Regions from separate parts of the Ensifer sp. LC384 genome, predicted to be linked through region 2. Evidence: riboswitches for the same ligand, from Rfam matches in the RefSeq annotation. Region 2 holds a riboswitch; the other holds the start of a gene.
The links. A riboswitch is a leader RNA that binds a small molecule or an ion and turns the genes downstream of it on or off. The one in region 2 is predicted to bind FMN.
Positions count from the first base shown of each region.

Region 1: another riboswitch for FMN. It lies ahead of BC363_RS23115 (DMT family transporter); the one in region 2 lies ahead of BC363_RS01420 (6,7-dimethyl-8-ribityllumazine synthase).

Region 1 covers NZ_MBST01000034.1:229,942-237,978, reverse strand. The annotation lists gene BC363_RS23130 (HAMP domain-containing methyl-accepting chemotaxis protein) at 1-1,241, shown strand, start outside; gene BC363_RS23125 (MarR family transcriptional regulator) at 1,425-1,898, shown strand; gene BC363_RS23120 (esterase-like activity of phytase family protein) at 1,988-4,195, opposite strand; gene BC363_RS23115 (DMT family transporter) at 4,280-5,179, opposite strand; FMN riboswitch at 5,267-5,520, opposite strand; gene hupB (DNA-binding protein HupB) at 5,642-5,917, opposite strand; gene lon (endopeptidase La) at 6,140-8,037, opposite strand, start outside.
Region 2 covers NZ_MBST01000001.1:294,450-302,486, forward strand. The annotation lists gene BC363_RS01410 (ABC transporter permease) at 1-252, shown strand, start outside; gene BC363_RS01415 (ABC transporter ATP-binding protein) at 265-1,326, shown strand; FMN riboswitch at 1,462-1,612, shown strand; gene BC363_RS01420 (6,7-dimethyl-8-ribityllumazine synthase) at 1,704-2,177, shown strand; gene BC363_RS01425 (low temperature requirement protein A) at 2,528-3,811, opposite strand; gene BC363_RS01430 (RpiB/LacA/LacB family sugar-phosphate isomerase) at 3,983-4,420, opposite strand; gene BC363_RS01435 (triose-phosphate isomerase) at 4,464-5,231, opposite strand; gene BC363_RS01440 (DeoR/GlpR family DNA-binding transcription regulator) at 5,228-6,013, opposite strand; gene BC363_RS01445 (TIM barrel protein) at 6,117-7,055, opposite strand; gene BC363_RS01450 (TIGR01459 family HAD-type hydrolase) at 7,070-7,909, opposite strand; gene BC363_RS01455 (FGGY-family carbohydrate kinase) at 7,906-8,037, opposite strand, start outside.

The DNA.
Region 1 (8,037 bases), on a different contig from region 2:
TCGTGCTCGGCGCAATCCTCTACGCGATCCGCGGCATCGCCCGTCCGATCCAGATCATCACCCGGTCGATGGCAGGTCTCGCAAATGGCGATACCGCCACCGCCATTCCCTATGGCGTGCGCAAGGATGAGATCGGCGAGATGGCGCGCGCCGTCGAGGTCTTCCGCCAGGCAGCGATCTCCAATCTGCAGCTCGAGGAAGACGCCAAGGTACAGCGCTCTCAGGCAGAGGCCGAGCGCCGGCGCGTGACCGAAGAGGCCGAAGCCGCCGCACAGCTGCGTCTGCAGGAAGCAACCGCGGGCCTTGCAACCGGTCTTCGCCGTCTGGCAGCCGGCGACCTTGCCTTCCAGCTCAACGAACCTTTCGCGCCGGACTTCGAACAGCTGCGTCACGACCTCAACCAGGCCGTTGCCCAGCTGGCCGATACGCTGGCTGCCGTCTCCTCCAGCTCCGGCAGTATCGACAGCGGCGCACGCGAAGTCAGCCAGAGCGCCGACGATCTGTCGCGCCGCACCGAACAGCAGGCCGCGTCGCTCGAAGAAACGGCCGCCGCACTCGACCAGATCACGGTCAATGTCGGAAGCTCGTCCAAACGCACCAATGAAGCCCGCGCCGTCGCCAGCCAGGCAAACGAAAGCGCACACAAGTCCGGCGCCATCGTTTCCGGCGCAATCGACGCCATGGGCCGCATCGAGCATTCGTCGAGCCAGATCTCCAACATCATCGGCGTCATCGACGAAATCGCCTTCCAGACCAACCTGCTGGCGCTCAATGCCGGCGTGGAAGCCGCTCGCGCCGGTGATGCTGGCAAGGGCTTTGCCGTCGTTGCCCAGGAAGTGCGCGAACTGGCACAGCGCTCGGCCAATGCCGCCAAGGAGATCAAGGACCTGATCCGCAATTCGGCCGTCGAAGTGCAGAGCGGCGTCAAGCTCGTCCGCGAAACCGGCGAGGCTCTGCGCACGATCGAAGGCTTCATCGTGACGATCAACCAGCACATGGATGCGATTGCGGTGTCGGCGCAGGAACAGTCCGCCGGGCTTTCCGAGGTCAACACCGCCGTCAACCAGATGGACCAGGTGACCCAGCAGAACGCCGCGATGGTCGAAGAGGCGAACGCCGCAAGCGCGACGCTGGCGCAGGAGGCCGGTCGTCTGCGCGAGCTTATCGCCCGCGTCACCCTGGCCGAGGCTTCGGGCTACGGCTACGCGCCTTCGGCCGGCTCATCGCGCTGGGCGGCATAGTCCGAACGGGCGAAATTCTTGAGCGTACAAGTGAAACGGCCTGCGGAAACGCGGGCCGTTTCTTGGTTGTGGAGGTAGTTCCCGTGAAATTGCAGAGGTTTTAGTCGACAAATGTAGCAATTGTAACTATCAATAATGTTGCTGCCATTTGACATGGCACCTCATAATTTTCCAACGATGATCATGAAGAAGACATTCGAAGTTTCTGACAGGCTGTTTGAGCTTTATCACCGCGTCCACCGGCTGGTGAACGAGTCGATGACCGAGGAAGGCGTTTCGCTGGCGCGAAGCAAGTTCCTGTTCTTCCTGAGCAAGCTCGGTCCCTGTCGTTCGACGGATATCGCCTGTGCCCTGAACTTCGCGCCACGCACGGTCACCGAAGCGATCGACGGCCTCGAGCGCGATCGTCTCGTCATGCGCAAACCGGACCCCGAGGACCGTCGCGCCAAGATCGTCTCAATCACCGACACCGGGCGCGTCATTCTGGAAGCAGCCGAACATCCGCGCAAACAGCTGATCGAGGAAATCTTCTCGGCGCTCGACGACAAGGAACTCGACCAGCTCTTCGATATCGTCGGCAAACTCGTGGACAAGACCGACGAGATCCGCAAGCGCAAGGACGAGGCCGAAGCGGCCGAGATCGCGGTCGTTCGCTAAAGATCGCTCAGTCAATTACCGATAGCTGAAACAGAAAGAGGCCGGGACGTCATGTCCCGGCCTCTTCCGTTTTTCCCCTGGCCCGACGCTTACATCGCGTCGATGGCACCGATGGAGAAGAACAGCGTTTCGCCGGAAGAATCATCGACACCGTCGTTGTCGGTGACGACATAGCCGTTGCCGGCGGCATCGACGGTAAGGCCTTCGACCTTATCGACGACGTAACCGTTCAAAGCCTTCAGATCGGGAACGAGGTCGCGAACCTCTTCCTTCTTGACGACGGGGAGCTCGCTGCCGAGGGCTGCCGGCTTCAGGTCGGCAAGCGCGACACGGTAGAGCTTCTTCAGCTTGGCGGCCTGGCCGATCAGGTTGTCGCGTTCGATGATGTAGGCATAGTCGCCGTGGACCGAGATTTCGGACAGACCGACCCAACCGCCGTCCGCCTTTTCGAGCGGATAGCGGACCGCACCCCATTCCTCGCTCGACGGCTTGTAGGAGACGAGCTTGACGAAGCCCTTCTCGTCATCCTTCCATTCGCGCTGAACGGCCATCCAGAGCACCTGGTCGTCGCCTGCGCCGACGACTGTTACGCCCTCAAAGCCGAAGCGGGTCTCGCCGGCCCGCAGAGCTTCAGGCAGGGCGATCTCCTTCTTGATCTCGCCCTTCTTGTTCACGCGCAGCAGCGCGTGGCTGTAGAGCTTGTCGGAGTTACCCTCCGAGGCGAGCCAGAAGCCCCCTTCCCCATCATTGGCTACGCCTTCGATGTCGAGCTTCTGTGCCGGTGCGCCATCGCGGGTAATGCGAAGCGTTTCGGTGATCAGCGCCGGCTTCTGGGTCGCGTCGATGGTGAAGATCGTCGGCTGCGACGAATGGACTGAATCGTTGACGGCGCGCAGAAAACCGGGCTTGTCGGCAACCGCTGCCAGGCCGGAAAGCGCTCCGAACCCGACAGGCAGACCATCCTTGTCGGCCGAGCGGATCTGCGGATAGGCAGCTTCGCCTTCGCCGCGTTCGTAGATCATCACATGCGAGCGGGCACCGCCGTCTTCACCGAGATCGACTTCGTTGGCGGTGGCAAGCAGATTGCGGGACGGGATCGCGACAGCACCTTCCGGCGAAATGCCTGATGGCAGCAATTGCAGCAGTTCCGGCTCGGCGCCGGTGTCCTTGTAAACGCCGACGACAGATGCGCGTTCAGCAAGCACGAAGAACAGATTGTCGTCGCCGAACTTGGCGGCCTCGAGGCCCTCCGGCTCGACACCCTTGGCCGACGAGCGCTTCTCCGGATAATGGCCGATCGACGCGATCGCGTGCTCGAAGCTCGCGCCCGATTCGAACAGGACCTTACCGGCCGTGTCGAAGATCGTGAAGCCGCGCGAACCACCCTCATAGTCACCTTCGTTGGCAACGACGATGCGATCGTCGTCAAGCCACTTGACGGCGTCAGGTTCGCGCTTGCGGCCCGACTGCTCGTCCTTGAAGGCGATAGCACCGTCGCGCTTGGTGTCGATGTCCTTGAGGTCGGCTGCGCCGGCGGAGAAATGCGTCTTTACCGCCGCGGACTTGGCGTCGATGATGACGATGTGGTTGTTTTCCTGCAGCGTCAGCGCGATCTCGTCCTTGCCGTTGAAGGAGACGAATTCCGGCTCTGGATCGTCGCCAGCAACTTCGGCAAGACCCGTCAGAGTCACGTGCTTGATCGTCGCGCAATCGGCAACGCCGTCCTTCAGAGACAGGATCACCAGATCGCCGGCAGGCATCTGCGGGATCTTGCCGTCGTTGACCTCCTCATCACGCTCGTTCTCGATGGCGATCGCGGCAAGCGTGCGGTCCTTGTTGACAGCGACAGAGTCCGGCTGACCGCCGAGATCACAGGTCGCCTCGACCTTCTTCGAGGCAACGTCGACGGTGGCGAGGAAGCCGGAAGGCTTTGTGAAGCTTTCGCGCGTATTGACCGCAACCAGCGCCTTGGCACCGGCGACAGTCACCGATGTCGGCTCTCCCTCGAACGAAACAGTGCCGGCGGCCTTCGGCGCCTTGGCCTCGGTGATGTCGATGAGGCCGATGCGCTTGCCCGGGCTATCGGAGTAAATCAGCGTGTTGCCGTCTTCGGTTGCGGTGATGATTTCCGCGGATGTGGCTTCCTTGCGGGCATCACCCTCGGGCAGGTTGTCGGCAACGGCGAAGGACGCAATACGATTGAACACCGGTTCGGCGGCAGCCGGAAAAGCAACGGACGCGAGAAGCATGGCGGCGAGCGCCGTTCTGCATGATGAAATGGTCATGAAATCCCCCATATCGAATATTCAAAACAAGGGGGTTCTGCGGGATGGCGATGACAGGCGCATGACAACCCTGCGCCTTTGTTCTGCAGCGTTGCGCTACGCGGTCGCGCGCTCGCGTTTCATCTCGTTGCGCATGATGAAAAGCGAGGCGCCGAGGATCAGGACGGCCCCTAGCCAGAGATAGCCGCTCGGCGCATAACCGAAAACGATCCAGCCGGCCAACACGTTGAGCGGCAGCTTGAGATCGTCGAAAGGCTGCACATAGGCGGCGTCGGCGACGGTATAGGCCAGCGTCAATAGATATTGCGCCACCACCGTCAGCAGCCCCGCCAGCACCAATAGCGCAAGGATGCTGCCGCTTGGCACGGCAAATCCTGTCGACAGCGCCAGCACGCCGTTGATCGGCGTCAGAAGCACAAGCAACCAGACCGTTATCGTCTCCGGACGCTCGATGCCCGTCAGGCTCTTGGTGATCAACGACGACGCCCCCCAGAGCAGTGCCGAGAGGATGGGCAGCAAGGCTGCCCAGGTGAAGCTTTCCGACCAGGGCTGCAGGATGATCGTGGCGCCAGCAAAACCGACTGCCGCCGCAGCCCAGCGCGCAGCACCGACGCGTTCGCCGAGGAAGAGGCGCGCACCGAGAATGATGAAGAACGGCGACGTCATCACTAGCGCGATGGCCTGCCAGATCGGAACCGAAGCCAGCCCCGAAACCCAGGCCCCCACACCCAGCGCCGCAAGGGCAACGCGAACGACGTGACGCCAGGGATAATCGGTGCGCATCGCCGACAAGCCGACCCGAAACAGGAACGGCAGGGAGAAGACGAGCGCGAATTCATATTGCCAGAAGGCGGTCGAAGTGGCGGAAAAGCCGAGCTGCATCGTCATCCATTGCGTGACGACATTCAGCAGAGCGAAGGCGACGCCGGCCAGTATCATCCAGGCGGCACCGGCCATGGCGCGGGAGGTGAAAAGTGCTTGGGTAGTCTCGCTCATGTCCTTCATCCGCAAACAGGGACCAACACAAATCAGGACGCATGAGCGCAGGGCGCGACAACGGACAGCGCTGCCCTTCGCACCAACGATCATTCTCTTTCATCCGGACTATGACCGTCGGCTCCGGAGTTGCACCGGATCTGCTACCTTCCGGCGCAAAACCGCCGGAAGCGCTCGCGGGCTTGGGCTTACTGCATAATTCCTTAAATCGGATCCGATTTAAGGAGAAAATTATGCAGCAACTTTCAAGCGTCACAGCGTCCTTTGCGCGTCATATTTGACGCGCGGCGCTGTAAGCCCTTACCGCCGGTGGGGACTTTCACCCCGCCCTGAGAACAGGCTGAGCCCTAGACCAAAGACCGCCCTGCCGCAAGGCCACCCGAAAAGCAAAAGGGCCCGGCGTGAGCCGAACCCTTCAAGACTTGGACTGCCGGCCTCGTATCCGGCCGTCAAGCAAACTCATCAGCCGTTAACGGCATCCTTCAGGCCCTTGCCGGCCGTGAACTTCGGAACGTTGCGTGCCGGGATGTCAACTTCAGCGCCCGTGGACGGGTTGCGGCCCTTGGAGGCTTCGCGACGCGAAACGGAGAAGTTGCCGAAACCGACGAGGCGAATGTCGCCGCCGTTCTTCAGTTCAGCCTGGATGGTCTCGAAAACTGCATCAACTGCGGAAGATGCGTCGGTCTTGGAAAGTCCGGCCTTCTCAGCAACGGCAGACACGAGCTCATTTTTGTTCATGTTTCCACCCCTTTCAAAATGGTTCGAAACAACTGTGTTTTTAAGCCGCGGCGGCTTGCGCATCGCCCGCGTCTTGCCATTCCCAATTGCGCCTAATCCCTTGGAATGCAAGGCTTGCGGCATGCTTTTACAACAAAAAAGACCGGCCAAAGGCCGGTCTTCCTTGTTTTTCCACCAAATGGGCTGCCGGGGAGCACAATTGCACCCACCCGTGCCTGTCGATCAGTGGGCGATGGAAGCGCCCGCTTCATCCTGCGAATCAACGGCGGCGACTGGTGCCGGCTCATTTGCAGGGTCCCATTCGATCGGCTCCGGGACGCGGACCAGAGCGTGCTCAAGCACTTCACCCATCCGCGAAACGGGGATGATCTCGAGCACGTTCTTCACGTTGTCCGGAATTTCAGCGAGATCCTTGGCGTTCTCCTCAGGGATCAGCACCTTCTTGATGCCGCCGCGAACCGCCGCCAGCAGTTTTTCCTTCAGGCCGCCGATCGGCAGCACGCGGCCGCGAAGGGTGATCTCACCCGTCATCGCCACGTCCTTGGAGATCGGGATGCCGGTCATCACCGACACGATCGCCGTCGCCATGGCAACACCGGCCGACGGGCCATCCTTGGGCGTCGCACCCTCCGGCAGGTGCACGTGGATGTCGCGCTTGTCGAACAGCGGCGGTTCGATGCCGAAGTCGATCGCCCGCGAGCGCACGTAAGACGCCGCCGCCGAAATCGATTCCTTCATCACGTCGCGCAGGTTGCCGGTAACGGTCATCCGGCCCTTGCCGGGCATCATGACGCCTTCGATCGTCAGCAGCTCGCCGCCGACCTCAGTCCAGGCAAGCCCTGTGACCACGCCGACCTGATCGTCGCGTTCGGCTTCGCCGTGACGGTAGCGCGGTACACCCAGGTAATCCGGGATGTTTTCCGCGGTGACTGCTACTGCCTTGGCCTTGCCCTTGATGATCTCGGTTACCGCCTTGCGGGCCAGCTTCATCAGTTCGCGCTCGAAGTTACGAACGCCCGCTTCACGGGTGTAGGTCTGGATGACCGCCATCAGCGCACCGTCGGTGACCGAAAACTCTTTCGGCTGCAGCGCGTGATCGCGGATCGCCTTCGGCAGTAGGTGCCGCTTGGCGATTTCCAGCTTTTCCTCTTCCGTGTAGCCGGCGATGCGGATCACTTCCATGCGGTCCATCAGCGGCGCCGGAATGTTCAGCGTGTTTGCCGTGGTGATGAACATGACGTTGGACAGATCGTATTCGACTTCCAGGTAGTGATCCATGAAGGTCGAGTTCTGTTCCGGATCCAGCACCTCCAGCAGAGCCGAGGACGGGTCGCCACGGAAGTCCTGGCCCATCTTGTCGATCTCGTCGAACAGGAAGAGCGGGTTGGACTTCTTCGCCTTCTTCATCGACTGGACGACCTTGCCGGGCATCGAACCGATGTAGGTGCGGCGGTGACCGCGGATTTCCGCTTCGTCGCGAACGCCGCCCAGCGCCATGCGCACGTATTCGCGGCCGGTCGCCTTGGCGATCGACTTGGCAAGCGACGTCTTGCCGACGCCCGGAGGGCCGACGAGGCACAGGATCGGGCCCTTGATCTTCGTCGAACGCGCCTGGACGGCGAGATACTCAACGATTCGTTCCTTGACCTTGTCGAGGCCGAAATGATCGACGTTGAGCACTTCCTCGGCATGGTTCAGGTCGGTCTTGATCTTGGACTTCTTGCCCCACGGCATGCCAAGCAGCCAATCCAGATAGTTGCGCACGACGGTTGCTTCCGCCGACATCGGGCTCATCTGGCGCAGCTTCTTCAGCTCCGCGTCAGCCTTTTCGCGCGCTTCCTTGGAAAGCTTGGTCTTTGCGATACGCTCTTCGATTTCGGCCATCTCGTCGCGGCCGTCTTCGCCGTCGCCGAGTTCCTTCTGGATCGCCTTCATCTGTTCGTTGAGGTAGTACTCGCGCTGGGTTTTCTCCATCTGGCGCTTGACGCGCGAGCGGATACGCTTTTCCACCTGCAGGACGGAGATCTCGCCTTCCATGAAGCCGAGCGCCTTTTCGAGACGCATCTTCACGCTGGTGGTTTCCAGCATTTCCTGCTTTTCGACGATCTTGATCGACAGAT
Region 2 (8,037 bases):
ATCATCCTGCCGAATGTTCTTGTCGCGGTGCTCTCGGGCGCCTTCCTGACCTTCGCCATCGTTATTGGCGAGTTCACCATGGCGGCGCTTTTGAACCGGCCGGCATTCGGTCCGTATATGCAGCTTCTCGGCGCCAACCGCGCCTATGAGCCCGCCGCGCTCGCCGTGATCGCGTTCGGCATCACCTGGGGCTGCCTCGGCCTCATCCAGCTCGTCTCGCGCTTCCAAAAAAGCGCGCCTCCCAAGGCCTGAGGATCGTTCCGCATGAGTTTCCTGACACTGACCAACATCCAGAAATCCTTCGGCCCCGTGCAGGTCGTGCATGGCTTCGACATGTCGATCGAAAAGGGCGAGTTCGTGTCCTTCCTCGGCCCGTCGGGCTGCGGCAAGACGACCGTCCTGCGCATGATCGCCGGCTTCGAGACACCCTCCAGCGGATCCATCGTCATTAATGGCAAGGACCAGGGAACGCTGAAGCCAAACCAGCGCAATATCGGCATGGTGTTCCAGGCCTATGCGCTGTTTCCCAACATGAACGTGCAGGACAACGTCGCCTTCGGCCTCAAGGTCGCCGGCGCGCAGAAGGCGGAGATCGACACACGCGTCAAGCAGATGCTGAGCCTGATCAAGCTCGAGCACCTGGCCGATCGCTTCCCCTACCAGCTTTCCGGCGGCCAGCAACAGCGCGTCGCGCTCGCCCGCGCGCTCGCCGTCAAGCCGCAGGTGCTGCTGCTCGACGAGCCGCTGTCGGCACTCGACGCCAAGATCCGCGTGTCGCTGCGCGAAGAAATCCGCCAGATCCAGCAGCAGCTCGGCATCACCACCGTGTTCGTTACCCATGACCAGGAAGAGGCCCTGTCGATCTCCGATCGCATCGTCGTCATGAATGCCGGCCGCGCCGACCAGATCGGCACGCCGTTCGAGATCTACAACACGCCTTCCACCCGCTTCGTCGCCTCCTTCGTCGGCACGCTCAACATCATCGAAGCCAAGGTCGCCGACCCGGCCGCAGGCGCCGTCACTATCGGCAACCAGCAGGTTTCCCTGAGGGATGCGATCGCCGGCATGAAGGGCGGCGACAACATTTCGCTGGCGCTGCGCCCGGAGGCAGGCTCGATTGCCGACAGCGCCAAGGGCGACACCGCGCTTGCCGGCCAGGTGGTATCGACCAGCTTCCTCGGCTCAGTCATCCGCACCAGGTTGCGCGTCGGCGGCGACGTCATCTCCTTCGACATGTTCAACGATCCGGGCGTGACGCCGCCGGTCTCTGGCGACAACGTGACGCTGCGTTTCGCCGCCAAGGACCTGCTGGTCATCCGCGAATAGGTTTGGGTCGAAAGCTACCGCGCTGCCGGAATTATTTCACCCCGGCGACGGCAGACCTTGGAAAAATCTGTCGTGATTTCTAGGATTTTCGTCGCGACACGCGTTTGACCGCGCGTGGCCGATCTATATAGTCGCTCCTGTTCTCAGGGCGGGGTGAAACTCCCCACCGGCGGTAGCGATCGAAAGATCGAAGCCCGCGAGCGCCTTGGAGCTCAAGCTCCGGGGGTCAGCAGATCCGGTCAGATTCCGGAGCCGACGGTCACAGTCCGGATGGAAGAGAGCAAGCAGCAACGTGGACCCCGCGCCGGGGTTTCGCGCGCATGCATGTTCGCCCGACGGGAAAATTGGAAACGCCAAACCCTGGAAGGCTTGAGACCATGACTATTCTTTCCCACCCCACCGCCAAGATTGCGATCGTCCGTGCCCGCTGGCACGCCGACATCGTCGACCGCTGCGTCGATGCCTTCGTCGCCCAATGGACGAAGCTTGGCGGCACGGCGGCCGACGTCGAGATCTTCGACGTACCGGGCGCGCTGGAAATTCCGCTGCACGCGCAGAAGCTTGCCAGGACCGGCCGTTATGCCGCGATCCTCGGCACCGCCTTCGTCGTCGACGGCGGCATCTACCGCCATGACTTCGTCGCCGGCACCGTGCTCGACGGCATGATGCGCGTCCAGCTCGATACCGACGTGCCGGTGCTTTCGGCCGTGCTGACGCCGCACAATTTCCAGGAAAGCGCGCCGCTGATCGCCTTCTTCCGCGAGCACTTCGTCGCCAAGGGCGAAGAAGCCGCCAATGCCTGCGTCCAGATCCTCGACGCCCGCGCCAAGCTGGCGCTGATCAACGCCTGATCTGCCAGCAGGCCATAGCATCGGACCTGAAACCGGCTGCCCCCTCATCCGGCCTGCCGGCCACCTTCTCCCCGCACGCGGGGAGAAGGAAACGCGGGGCGCGCGCTGCGAACCATGATCTCGGCAGACCTACCGGAAAGCGTGCGACCGCCGTCACACTGCATCATGCCTCTGCAGCGCCTGCGCGGGAGGATACGCCCACGGCACGCTCGGCCGTCCCATCTCACCGCCCGCGGGGAGAGGGCTATTTTCCACACATCTTCGCCGTCCACAGCCTTTGAATCAATCTCTGAGACGCGTGATTCAAATCCGCAACGGACGGTCACAAGCCGCTGTTTCGACTCGCGAAATCAATGCGCCGCTTCGCTCTTGCGCAAACTGCGCTCCAGCGCGGCCATCCGGTGACGGTGGCCGGCCGCCTCGTAGCCGACGATGGTCACGACCGGCGCAAACATCAGGATGATCAGGCACTTCGCCATGCCGACCCCGGCCAGGGCCGCGACCACAGAGGCAGCCAGCACGAGCGCCGTGCCCATGAGCAGCCAGAGATGCAGGCGGTCCGCCTGCTGCATCAGATAGGTGTACATCGCATAGAGGAGCCCGATGTAGAACGCGACGGGCACCGCGACCGTCAGCACCGTCGCGACCGAGCCGATATGGGCCTTGTGCTCGATATAGTAAGCGGCCACGTGCAGGCCCGCGCCGGTCGCAACGATCGAGGCGAAGATCGGCATGTGGCCGTAGCCCCAGACGAAGGCCCGCTTGAGCCGGTAGTGATGCAGCACCTCGGCGCTCGGCAGCAGGAAGTAGATCCACCACATGCCGAAGGTGAGCCCGGTGCCCGCGAGGCAGACGAGCGCGACATCGAGATTCCAGCCCTGCCCCTCGACCACGGCCGAGATCGACGCAACTGTGCCGACAACCCCTTCCCCGAGTGCGATAATGGCGAGAAGCCCGTAGCGCTCGGCGATGTGGTGGGCGTGCCAGGGCGTACCTCCATGCCGCGTCTCGGCCAGATAGGGTCCGAGCATTTCGATCGCCGTCAGCGCGACGACCATGGCGAAGGTCACGACAAGCGAAAAGTCGATGAAGATCAGCACGACCCAACCGAACTGGGCGACGCTGATCGCCTTCACATAGGTGAGGCACGCGCCGCGCCGTGCCGGGTCCTGCCGGCTCGCGCGCAGCCATTGGAAAAGCATCGCCACGCGCATGACGACATAGCCGAGAACCATCACGCCGTTGTCGAGGTGCTCGCCCTTGTCGATCGACTCGAACATTGGCGGCAGACCGATCGCCAGGATCAGAACGCCGACCATCTGCACCATGGTCACGCTGCGAAAAATCCAGTCATCCGTGTCATAGGCGGACGCGAACCAGCTGAAATTGATCCAGGCCCAGCAGATCGAGAAGGTCGCGAGCGCAAAGCCGAACAGCCCGGCAAAATAGTGCCCTTCCGCGAGAAAATGGGCGAGTTGCGAAGCCGCCAGGCTGAACGCGATGACGAAGGTCAAGTCGAACAGAAGTTCGAGCGTCGTCGCCGTCCTATGATGTTCGTGCGTGTCGCGGCCGCTCATCCGCGCCACATGGTGATGGGCGCTCGGATGCGGCTCTGTCGAGGTTCCTTCACTCATGAGATGACGCCCCTGCATTTGACAATCCGCAAGCATATTCAAATATTTGCAGAAGCTTCGTCAAGGCGCGGCGCGAGCCCGAAAAAGAAAACGCCCGGCATCTCTGCCGGGCGTCTCGCCGCAATGCGCGAGGGAGGATCAACGTGCATCGCGGTAATGGTGGTCGGATGCTTACTTCGCCGTATCGAGGCGATCGATCGCCTCGACATTGCCGGCCGACGGGCCGTTAGGGTCAAACTCGGAGGCAAGCCAGGCATCGACAATCGACTTTGCAAGTTCCGGCCCGATGACGCGCGCGCCCATGGTGATGATCTGGGCGTTGTTCGACTTGGCCGCCCGCTCGGCGGAATAAGTGTCGTGGGTCAGCGCGGCGCGGATGCCCGGCACCTTGTTGGCCGAGATGCAGACACCGATGCCGGTGCCGCAGAACAGGATGCCGCGCTCGTTCTCGCCATCGACGATGGTCTGTGCCAGCTTCTGCGACAGGTCGGCATAGAAGCCGGACTGGCTGAGGTCGTTGACTTCGAGATCGGCCTTACCCTTGAGGTGGGCGGCGATGACGTCGAGCAAGGGCTTGCCGGCGCTGTCTGCTCCGATTGCGATCTTCATGATTTTCCTTTCCGTCCGTGTTGATCTGCGGCGTGCGGGGGGCTCAGATCGCCTTCGAGACGCGCTGCAGAATGTCGAGATAGCCGTTGACGTCCCAGGCGGAGCGGCCGATGAACAGGCCGTCGATATGCCCCTGGGTGATCAGTTCTTCGCAATTGCCCGGGTTGACGCTGCCGCCATAGAGAACGGGAACGCGAACACCGAGGGCGCCTTGCGCGACATCGGCGATCCGCTTGTGACGGGCATCGGCATAGTCGGCCGTCGCCGGAATGCCGTTGACGCCGATTGCCCAGACGGGCTCATAGGCAAGCAGGACCGTGGCCTTGCGGGCGTCGCCTTCCAGCAGTTCCAGCGCGCCTTCCACCTGCCGCTTCAGGACGGTATCCGCCTCGCCCGCCTCGCGCTCCGCGAGCGTCTCGCCGATGCAGATCAGCGGCACCAGGCCATGGCGCACGGCCGCTGCCGTCTTCAGGCCCACAGTCCGGTCAGTCTCGCCGAAGTGCTCGCGCCGTTCGCTGTGGCCGAGCTCGACGACGTCGAGGTTGCAATCCCGAAGCATCACCGGCGAAACCTCGCCGGTCCAGGCGCCGGCGTCGTCCCAGTGCATGTTCTGCGCGCCGACCTTGACGCTCGTTGCCGCGAGCCGATCCTTGACCTGCCGCACAGCGGTGAAGGGCGGAATGACAAAACGCTGGATGCGCTCGTCGCGGGCGCCATCCGCTGCCGCCAGTCCGTCGGCAAAGACCATGGCTTCCGCCAGCGTCTTGTTCATCTTCCAGCTTGTGCCCACCCAGAGCTGAGGCTTGTTCATGCTTTCTCCGATGCTTTTCGATTGTCGACCTTGACCAGGCGGATGCCGGCCTCGCCGAGCGCCGCGGCGTGCTCGTCCGCCACCTCGGCGCCGGTCAGCACCGCATCGAAGGCATCGAGCCCGGTCAGGAAATGCAGGGCAGACCGCCCGAACTTGTCGTGATCCACCATGAGATATTTGCGCGCCGCCGACTTCGCCATCAGCCGCTTGGCCTGCACGACCTCCTGGTCCTGGTGGAAGGCTGCCGTTCCCTCGACCGCGGAACTGGAGAGAAAGGCGATATCGACGCGCAGCGAGCGCAGCGCCTCTTCCGTGATGATGCCGAAGAAACCGTTGAACTTCTTGCTGTACTGGCCACCAAGCGCGATGACGTTGATGCCAGGCGCTCCGGACAGGCTGGCAATCACACCGAGATTGTTGGTGATGACGGTCAGCGGCCTGATATCCCTGACGTAGGCGGCGATCGCACCGGCCGTCGAACTGTCGTCGATGAGAATGCTCTGCCCCGGCTCGATCAGACTCGCCGCATATTCGGCAATGCGGTTCTTTTCGGCGGCGGCAATTTTCTCGCGGTAGCGGAAATCGCTTTCGAACTGCGGGCTCGACTGGATCGAGGCGCCGCCATGCACCTTGCGCAGCAGGCCGGCCTGTTCGAGGTCGTCGAGATCGCGATGCACCGTCATCTTGCTGACGCCAAAACGAAGCGACAGGTCTTCGACGGAAGCCGTGCCGGCCTCCATCAAAACATCCATGATCGCCTGTCGCCTGTCTTCGGGCTTCATCGTCATCCGCCTTGATCCGATGCCGCGAGAGCGCGGCATCACTCCTGGGAAGATAACACCTGAATGTTATATTTCAATGTTCAATGTGAGATTTTGTGATATTTTAGTGTGATTTTGATGGCCTGTTGAAGCCGGTATCGATGTAGGGCTCCCAGAATTCCACCGACTCTCGGATCATCTCGACGACGTTATGGTCGGTCGGCTCCCGCTCGCGGAAGGAAAGCTCCAGGCAGATCTCGTTGTCGGTGCCGCCGCCGGCCTTGACCGCACCGATCAGCTTCTCCGGCGTGATGCGGCCGTCCCGGTTGTAGGTGGCGGTAAACGGCCAGTGCCCACCCTTGTTCATTGATGACTGCTTGATGTGGATGATCGGCGAGCGCTCAGGAAACGCCCCTGCCCAGGCATAGGGGTCGATGTCGGCGGGATTATCGGACGTGACGTCCCCATGATCGATATCGACCATCATCTTCATCGGGATCGGCAGCTCCGCTTCGGCGAGCCGCCGGTCGAGCGAGCGGCACTCGGCGATCGTGTGGCCGAATTCGCGCCCGACCGACATCGGCTCCCAGAACACATAGGAAAGACCGGCAGCCTTGCCGTGTTCCGCCACTTCGCGCCAGCAGTCGATGGCGATCTTCATCAAGTCCTCGCGCCGGGCCGGATCGTCATAATCCCTCAGCGTGAAGATCGCGAACTGCGTGCCCATGCCGGATGCGCCGAGCTCGGCCGAGATATCGGCGAAGGTCTTGAACCAGTCGACATAGTAGCGCCGCACATCCGGGTCCGGATGGCCGAAATGATTGAGCCTGCCATAGGGGCCTGTCATCCCCGAGGTGATCTTGACGCCGGTGCGGCCGAGCGCTGCCCTGAATTGACGGATGGTCTTGGAGATCGTTGCCGCCGGCCAGCCCGGATTGACGAACTCGTGCGTCAGTTGCACGTAGCCGATGCGGATCTCTTCGCCGATCGTCTCGATCAGATCGTCAGGCTCGGCAAAACGATTGACCAGCGGATTGGTGTTGAGCGACAGCGTGAAAGCCAAGGCGGTACTCCTGACTACCAGAGAAATTTCGGGAGGATGAAATCGGGTGTGGCGCCATGCTCGGCAAAGAGCTTTCGGCGCTCCTCGTCGGAGGCGTGCTCCAGAATGCCCGTGGTCACCAGCACCGAAGCGAGGCCGGCGCTCGCCGCCCCGGCGATATCGTGCTCGACGCTGTCGCCGATCGCGCAGACGCGAGAGGGGTCGGGATGACCGAGGAAGTCGAGGGCAAAATCGTAGATGTCGGCAAAGGGCTTGCCGATCCAGCGCACCGTCCCGCCGAGTTCCTCGTAAAGTTCAGCGATCCGTGCGGCTCCAAACGCCGTTCCGGTCTTCGTCAGCATCACCTTGTCAGGATTGGTGCAAAGGCACGGCACGCCGCGCCGCGCCGCCGGTGCCAGCAACGCCTCGTAGTGCGACAGCGGCAGCACATCGCCTTCGCTCGCCGCCAGGAGCACGAAGTCCGCATCCGCACCGTTTTCGGTGCGCTCGAGGCCGAGCCCGGTGAGCGGCGATAGATCGCCGTCGCGGCTGATCAGCAGGCATTTGCTCAGGCGTCCGCTTGCCTGCGCGCCTTCCGTCTTCAGGATCTGCCAGGCAACTTCGCCCGAGGTCAGGAACCAGTCCCAGCTGCCGGCGACGAAGCCGAGATCGACGAGGCGGCGGTCGTTTTCCGCCGAGCGCTTGCCGGAATTCGAAAGAATGATGACGCGCTTGCCCTGATCCTTCAGCCGCACCAGCGTTTCGGCGGCACCGGGATAGGGTCCGCGACCGTCGCGCAGCACGCCGAACTGGTCGATCAGGAAGGCATCATAGCGATCGGCGATATCGGCAAGGCCGGAGATGACGGTACTCATAGCACACCTGCCTGTCTTGCGCCGGCAAGCGCCAGTCGCGCCGTTCCGGCTGCTGCCTCTTCGGAACGTACCGTCAGGAACGGCACGCCGAGCTTGCGCGCGCGGATTGCCGACCACGCCGCATTTCT